DNA from 2 places in the Streptococcus sp. SP8 genome. Region 2 is predicted to be linked to the other one. Evidence: predicted binding sites of a transcription regulator. Region 2 holds the regulator's gene; the other holds the start of a gene.
The links. Region 2 encodes Rex, which represses fermentation and respiration genes when NADH is low (regulators of the CRP and FNR family bind a similar motif). Its sites were predicted from a motif close to TTGTGAANTANTTCACAA; they were not measured.
Positions count from the first base shown of each region.

Region 1: a site for Rex is predicted at 2,470-2,487, ahead of PCY11_RS04620 (zinc-dependent alcohol dehydrogenase family protein). Genes of this name have one in related genera too.

Region 1 covers NZ_JAQFJL010000003.1:48,015-51,963, reverse strand. The annotation lists gene PCY11_RS04630 (N-acetylmannosamine-6-phosphate 2-epimerase) at 1-651, opposite strand, end outside; gene PCY11_RS04625 (ABC transporter permease) at 822-1,208, opposite strand; gene PCY11_RS04620 (zinc-dependent alcohol dehydrogenase family protein) at 1,367-2,419, opposite strand; gene PCY11_RS04615 (hypothetical protein) at 2,580-2,903, opposite strand; gene PCY11_RS04610 (hypothetical protein) at 2,903-3,208, opposite strand; gene PCY11_RS04605 (hypothetical protein) at 3,222-3,779, opposite strand.
Region 2 covers NZ_JAQFJL010000001.1:186,487-190,435, forward strand. The annotation lists gene PCY11_RS00875 (ribose-phosphate diphosphokinase) at 1-649, shown strand, start outside; gene PCY11_RS00880 (cysteine desulfurase family protein) at 659-1,771, shown strand; gene PCY11_RS00885 (DUF1831 domain-containing protein) at 1,781-2,128, shown strand; gene PCY11_RS00890 (DUF4649 family protein) at 2,130-2,345, shown strand; gene PCY11_RS00895 (redox-sensing transcriptional repressor Rex) at 2,476-3,123, shown strand; gene radC (DNA repair protein RadC) at 3,176-3,859, opposite strand; gene PCY11_RS00905 (porphobilinogen deaminase) at 3,914-3,949, opposite strand, start outside.

The DNA of each region.
Region 1 (3,949 bases), on a different contig from region 2:
AATGGCACCACCTACGACGATACCGCGAACCCCGAGATCATGGATTTTCTTGGCCTGATCAGGGTAGTGGATCTTGCCTTCTGCGATGACATCTACTCCTGCTTGGCAGAGACGATGGATCAGTTCAAAATCTGGACCATCAACCTTTGGACTGTAGTCCGTATAGCCCGAAAGGGTCGTTCCGACAAAGTCCACTCCCGCTTCGACAGCTGTCAATCCTTCTTCCAGAGTCGAGATATCAGCCATCAAGAGTTGGTCTGGATATTTCTCTTTGACTTGATGGATAAAGTCACTAATCGAAAGCCCATCATGACGCGGCCGTTTTGTACAATCAAGCGCAATGACCGCGATATCCAAAGCTGCCAACTCATCGACTTCTTTCATAGTAGCCGTGATAAAGGGTTCTTCCGGTGGATAGTCACGCTTGATAATCCCAATGATCGGTAACTTGGTCACTTCCTTTATTTCCTTGATATCCCGGACACTATTGGCTCGGATCCCGACAGCTCCACCCTGCTCAGCCGCTTTGACCAAGAGAGGAATGACTCCTCCTGCTTCTGTATAGAGCGGTTCATGAGGGAGGGCTTGACAAGAAACAATGATGCCGTCTTTGATTTGTTCAATCAGTTCATCTTTTGTAATCTTTGACATAACTCCTTCTCCTTTGATAATAAGGCAACTCGAGTACTTGTAAATTGATTATAATCTATTTTTAAAGCGCTTACAATATTAATCGTGCAATTGGATTATAGTTTCACATTTTAGGGGAAAATAAAAAGATCTCTGAAACTAGTTTCAGAGATCTAGGACATGGTGATTCCTTAGGCCATCTTTTGAGTCGCTTTTTCCTTTACGACAAATACAAAGCCGATAGAGCCGACGACGGCTCCAAGCAAAATCCAATAGACCATATCCGATGAAGCCATTGGGCCTGCCAAGAGACCTGCTAATAAAAAGAGATTGATATACAGTCGGGTATCACGATAAAAGGTCCAATTGAAATGGTAGCTACCTTCTGGATACTGACGTGTCGATACAGCCGGTTGAAAGACCTGAAGAAGGATCAAAATCCCGACAAAAGCAAGATAAGCCAGGCTAGCTACCGAAAGCGGAGCCCGCATCGTCAAAGCTACAGCCGCTAAAAGCAAGACCAAGATCCAGAAATGGAAGTCCATCCAGAATTCACGATGATAACAAAACCGTTTCATAAGATCACACCTTTCTCTTTATGTAATCGTTTTCTGTACTTCTATTATAAGACAACAAATTTATTTTGCAAGGAATCATTGGCTTTTTGGGGTTGAAAATAGGACCAGAATATCTCTGGTCCGTCTAAAAAAACTATGAACAAATATTAGTTGCCACTTCATTCACTGATATCATTTTCGATAATCACCTTGAGAGCATGGTTTTCACCCGCATGTTTAAAGACATCATAGGCCTTTTCGACTTCTGAGAGTTTGAAGTGGTGGGTGATGAGCTTAGTCGCATCGATCTTGCCTGATTTCAAGACATTGAGCAACATTTCAGTGGTATTGGCATTGACAAGACCGGTGTTGAGGGTAATGTTCTTGATCCACAATTCGTCCAAATTGAAGCTAACCGGTTTTCCGTGGACACCGACATTGGCGATGTGTCCACCGACAGAGATGACGTTTTGGCAGACATCAAAAGTAGCAGGATAGCCCACACATTCCATGGAGATATCGACACCGCGGCCTTCGGTCACTTCATTGATAAAGGCCTTGATTTCAGCGATATCGCTGGAGCAGATGGTGTGAGTTGCTCCAAATTTCTTAGCTGCTTCAAGACGAGATTCAGACAAGTCCACCATGATAATCGTAGCTGGTGAGAAGAACTGCACAGTCAAGAGAGCTGCAAGACCGATCGGACCAGCTCCAACGATACAGACATTATCACCTGGTTTTACATGAGATGGAAGCACCCCAATTTCATAAGAGGTTGGGAGAATATCTGAGAGCATAACCAAGGCTTCGTCATCCACCGTTTCAGGCGCATGATAAAGGCTACCATCCGCATGTGGAATGTGGACATACTCTGCTTGGGTTCCGTTGATCAAGTGACCCAAAATCCAACCACCATCTTCACAGTGAGAAGGCAAACTACGTTTACAGTAGTAGCAGGTATTACAAGCTGTGACACAAGAGATGATAACCTTGTCGCCCACCTTGAAGTTATTCACTGCATCGCCGACTTCTTCGACGATCCCGATTCCTTCGTGGCCTAAAATCGTGCCTTCTTTACAAGCCGGAACATCTCCTCCTAGGATGTGAAGGTCTGTCCCACAGATGGTTGTCTTCAAGACACGCACAATGGCATCCGTTGGATTTTTGATCACTGGTTTTGGTTGGTCAATCAGTTGCAGATTGCCTGCAGATACATAAGTTGCAGCTTTCATAAGCGACTCCTTTTTTGTTGGTTTGATAAAACCATTTTATTTTCGTTTCTTTGTGAATATTATAACATACTAAGTAAGCGCTTGCAAGAATTTATGAGCACATTTTTAAAAGTTTTTGAGCAAACAAAAACATTCCTCTTATCTCTACCAGAGGAATGTTTCAATCACCTTGTTCTAATTGTTGACGCTGCTTATAGTACTCTTGCTGCTCGCGCTCACGCTCTTCTTCTAAACGCTCTTCATAGCGCTTGAGTTCTGCCTCAAACTCTTCTTGCAAGGCAAATAAACGCTCCAAGCCACTTTGGGCCTCCGCACTTGGCGCTTGAAAATGAAGGGCACTCAGCCAGTCCACTAAATTTTCTGTATGTTGGCGGACATCCATACGCATATCCGCATAATCCCACTCCAACTCGCTAAGCTTTTGATTGAAGCGGTAATGTCGATCTTCTAGTTGTTCTAATTCACTATTTCCTGAATGGTACATCACATACCTCCTTTAATCGGACTCAATAAAATCGGTTTCTTCACTGATTTCAGTGCTGTTTCTACCGCGTCCGCTGCTCCTCCTGTAAATCCATCTTTCAAATCACTAACTAGGGTCGTTGTAGCAAAAGAGCGCATCTTTTCAGATTGACCGCCCAAGGTTACCTGCAAACTCATCCCTTCCAACATCATCAAGGCTTTTTGCGTTGCAATCAAACTTCTGATCGCAATCCGCTCTTGCTCCTTTTTAATCTCTCGATGGAGCTCCTCAATTCGTTCTCTGTCCTCTCCCAGGATCTCTAACATCTTTTTCTCCTACTTATGAAAAATCAAAGGCCGTCGCTTGTCCCTTGTCCAAGTCCACCAATTGAGCTGAAGCAGCCTCCAGCTGACCTGCCAAATCTGACAAGCGAGTAGAGTAGGCCTTTGCTTGGGCGAGGTTCTCCGCCTCTACCGCTTGGTCCCAACAAGTATCCATGGAGAACTCTCCTAATAGTTGCTCCACTTCTGCGTCTGTTAAAAATTGGGCCATGCTGTGGGCCATTTGAGACACCTCAGCGACCTTATGAGAAACTGTCTCCTTAGCCTCTTCAAGCTTATCCTTGATTTCTGCCTCAAAGACAGTTGCTTGCGCTGAAGCATTCTGCGCTACCGCCAGCACCAATTCCTCCCGCAATTGAATGGTCTGGGTTCCAGATGCGCCTGCCAGTTGCTGATGGAGGCTAGAAATGCTTGGCTTTTCCTGCCCATACATGGAGACCACTGAAGCAGATGATGGCTGATTTTCTGAAGTGGAAGTTTCCCGATCTCGTTGGGGCATTTCAATAATTTTCTGTGCCTGATCTTGTCTTCCTTGCACGTCACCTTCTAACTCCATTTGAGATGGCCTCCTTTCTTGGATTTATTTTTTCGTTTCCTATAACTGAAAAAGGACCATAACCCTTCAGCTACAGGCAGATTCACACACTATAGGGTAACATAAAATAGCTCGGAATGCTATAAAAATAACACAATTTCTGAAAAAAAGTCTAATTTTTTATGAAAAAA
Region 2 (3,949 bases):
TGCTGCTCCTCGCGAACCAATTACTGCTAAGCTTGTCGCAAATATGTTGGTCAAAGCTGGGGTGGATCGTGTCGTCACTCTGGATCTCCATGCAGTGCAAGTCCAAGGTTTCTTCGATATTGCCGTGGATAACCTCTTTACCATTCCACTTTTTGCAGAACACTACATCAACAAAGGTCTAACTGGTCCTGATGTCGTAGTCGTCAGCCCTAAAAACTCTGGTGTCAAACGAGCTCGCAGTTTAGCAGAATATCTTGATGCACCGATTGCGATCATTGATTACGAGCAAGATGATGCGAACCGTGATTATGGCTATATTATCGGGGATGTCAAAGACAAGAAAGCGATCTTGATTGACGATATCCTCAATACTGGTAAGACATTCTCAGAAGCTGCGAAAATCGTCAAACGCGAAGGTGCTACTGAAATTTATGCTGTATCAAGCCATGGTTTATTTGTAAAAGGAGCTGTTGAATTATTAGACCAAGCTCCGATCAAAGAAATCTTAGTAACCGATTCTGTTGCTCCAAATGGACCAACACCAAAAAATATTAACTATCTGACAGCTAGCGAACTGATCGCTGAAGCTATTGTTCGCATTCAAGAAAGAAAACCTGTTAGTCCTCTATTTGCCTACCACAAGAAATAAGGTCTTAATGTGATATATTTTGATAATGCCGCAACAACTCCCCTTCTACCTGAAGTCATTGATAAAATGTCTGAAACTATGAAGACCACTTTTGGAAATCCATCGAGCCTTCATGCTCATGGACGGATGGCTAGTAAACTTCTCCGGGAATCTCGCGAGCAGATTGCTCAGTCTCTCCATACTCTTCCAAATCGTATTTTCTTCACTTCAGGTGGATCAGAAAGTAATAATACCGTTATAAAAGGCTACTGCTTGAAACACCAAGCAGATGGCAAACACATCATTACGACCGCTTTGGAACACCATGCGGTTCTAGAACCCATCGAATATCTTGTAGAACGTTTCGGTTTTGAAGTTACGATCGTCCAACCAAGAGTTGGACGCATTCTGGCTAGTGATATCAAGGCCGCTCTTAGACCGGATACTATTCTTGTCTCTACCATGTTTGCCAATAACGAGACTGGCGATCTTCTACCGATTAAAGAAATCGGAGAACTCTTAAAAGATCATCCAGCTGCCTTTCACGTTGATGCTGTCCAAGCAATCGGAAAGGTCCCTGTCTATCCCGAAGAGTTGGGAATTGATTTTCTCAGTGCTTCTGCCCACAAATTCCATGGACCAAAGGGAGTTGGTTTCCTTTATGCAGCTGTCCCAGACTTTGATAATCTCATCCATGGTGGGGATCAGGAAAGTAAGATGAGAGCCAGCACGGAAAATCTCATTTCTATTGTCGGGATGGCAACTGCGCTTCAGCAAGCTACACTTCATCAAGAAGAAAATTTCAACCAGGTTCAAAAACTTGGCCAGGAACTAGTCAATGGTTTAGCAGCCTACGACTACTACGTAAATGCGAATGACGATCATCTTCCATTTGTTTGGAACCTTGGCTTTCCGGGTGTCCAAAATGATGTATTATTGATGCGACTCGATCTTGCTGGAATTTCTGTCTCTACAGGTTCTGCTTGTACCGCCGGTACAGTTCAACCCAGCCATGTCCTTGAGGCGCTCTATGGAAAAGATAGCTCACGCCTAAAAGAATCCCTTCGAATTAGTTTTTCAGAACTCAATACCGTAGAGGAGGTTCAAGACTTCCTCTCAAAACTTAAAGAAATTTTATCATAGGAGAACAATATGGCTTTTGAAACAAGTGTTTCATTGAAAGACTGCAAATATACCTATAGTCTACACCCAAATGTTAAAAAATATACCTTACGTGACAATACATTTGCTGTTACAAAAGTTGGAAATTACGAGTTAAATCGTTTGCTCGAAGCTGTTCCAAATAGCGGTGAAGGCTTCTTGCTTAAAATTATCTTCAACAAAGACCTCACAGGTTTTAAAATCAATATTACAGATAAGTCTGGACTTCGTCTGGTGAATATCTTTAAAAATCCAGAAAATGACATTATCCAACAAAAATTTTATTTCCTAATGGATAGTCTTGTCGAAAGAGAAATTTTCAACAAAACAGAGGTCTAATATGGTAACCCTAACTTATATCGACGCTTACCAAGTAGAACGAATGACTACTTATCCCGACCTTGCAGCCTGCATCCTAGCATTTTCAGGCTGTGTAACCCTGCCTGACTCTTACTCAATTGTTTCCATTGAATACAAGGGTGAAAAACTCCCCTATAAGGGGAGAGTCGATGGGCTCTATGCTTTTTTGAAAAAGGTAGAGCAAGCTGAAAACTAAGCTGATGGTGATGGAACTCTCCCATCACCATCAGCTTTTTCTTTAGACAAAAATATTTTTGAAAAACCGTTCAAGATAGTTGATTTTTTCACAATCTTCCTATACAATAAGAGGGAAAGGTTGTGATATTGTGAAACATGATAAAAATACTCCAATTCCACGCGCAACAGCAAAACGCTTATCGCTCTACTACCGCATTTTTAAACGCTTTAACTCTGAAAAAATAGAGCGCGCCAATTCCAAGCAAATTGCGGATGCAATTGGGATTGACTCTGCTACTGTTCGCAGAGATTTTTCTTATTTTGGTGAATTGGGAAGACGTGGATTTGGTTATGATGTAAAAAAACTGATGAACTTCTTTGCAGATCTTTTAAATGACAATGCTATTACTAATGTCGCTATTGTTGGGATCGGAAATATGGGAAGCGCCCTTCTTAATTACCGTTTCCATGAGCGAAATAAAATGAAAATTGTCATGGCTTTTGATGTAGATGATCATGAACTGATTAATACCAAAAGTAAGGATGGGATCCCCATTTATGGGATTTCTACGATCAAAGAGAATCTCAAAAAAGAAGGCATTCAAACAGCCATTCTAACTGTTCCAAGTGTTAAGGCTCAAGAAGTTGCTAGTCTTTTAGTAGATGCTGGTGTCAAAGGAATTCTAAGCTTTTCTCCAGTCCATCTGACAGTTCCTAAAGAGGTTGTTGTCCAATATGTCGATCTTACTAGTGAATTGCAAACACTTCTTTATTTTATGCGTAAAAACGAAGAATAAAGACTTATACTTCAACAACAAAAAGGTTGGAACAAGAAGGTTCCAACCTTTTTTATACCAAATAATCCGTTTCTTCTCGATAACTATAGTAGTTTTCTTCGGATACAATCAAATGATCCAATAGGGTCAACCCCATTACTTCACAGGCCTCTAAGACTCGCTGAGTGACTTCATCATCATTTTTACTGGGGAACACAGCACCAGATGGATGATTGTGAGCCAAGATGATGGAGGTTGCCATGTGTTTTAGGGCATAATGCAGGATTTCACGTGGCTCCGCAATACTTCTATTCACGGTTCCAATAAAAATGGTCTGTTGATGAATAATTTCATTCTGCGTATTTAAATAGAGGGCAACTAGGTGCTCCTGTTTCTTATGGCCGATTTCCTGTTGTATTTTATGGGCCAATTTCTGGCTGCTCATGATCTGTTCAGAACTCATTAATTCATCTTTATGAATCCTTCGTCCAAACTCAATCACAGCCTGAAGTTCGATGGCCTTCACCCGGCCAATGCCAGATATTTCCTGTAGCTCCTCTAGGGTTAATTGACTTAACTCCTTTAAACTATTAACCGAACTCAAGAGACCTTGTGCAATCTCATAAACGCTTTTTTGCTTATTGCCTGTCCGTAAGAGAATGGATAACAATTCTTGATGACTCAGCTTATCTACCCCTTCAGAAACCAAACGTTCTCTAGGAAGCAAAGATGGTTCAATAAATGATATGTCGTACATAATTTCCTCCTCACTTATTAATTCGTAATAAATTGAGAAAATAACGACCTTTCATTATTTACAGGCGATTTCTTGCTTCAAATCATCTAA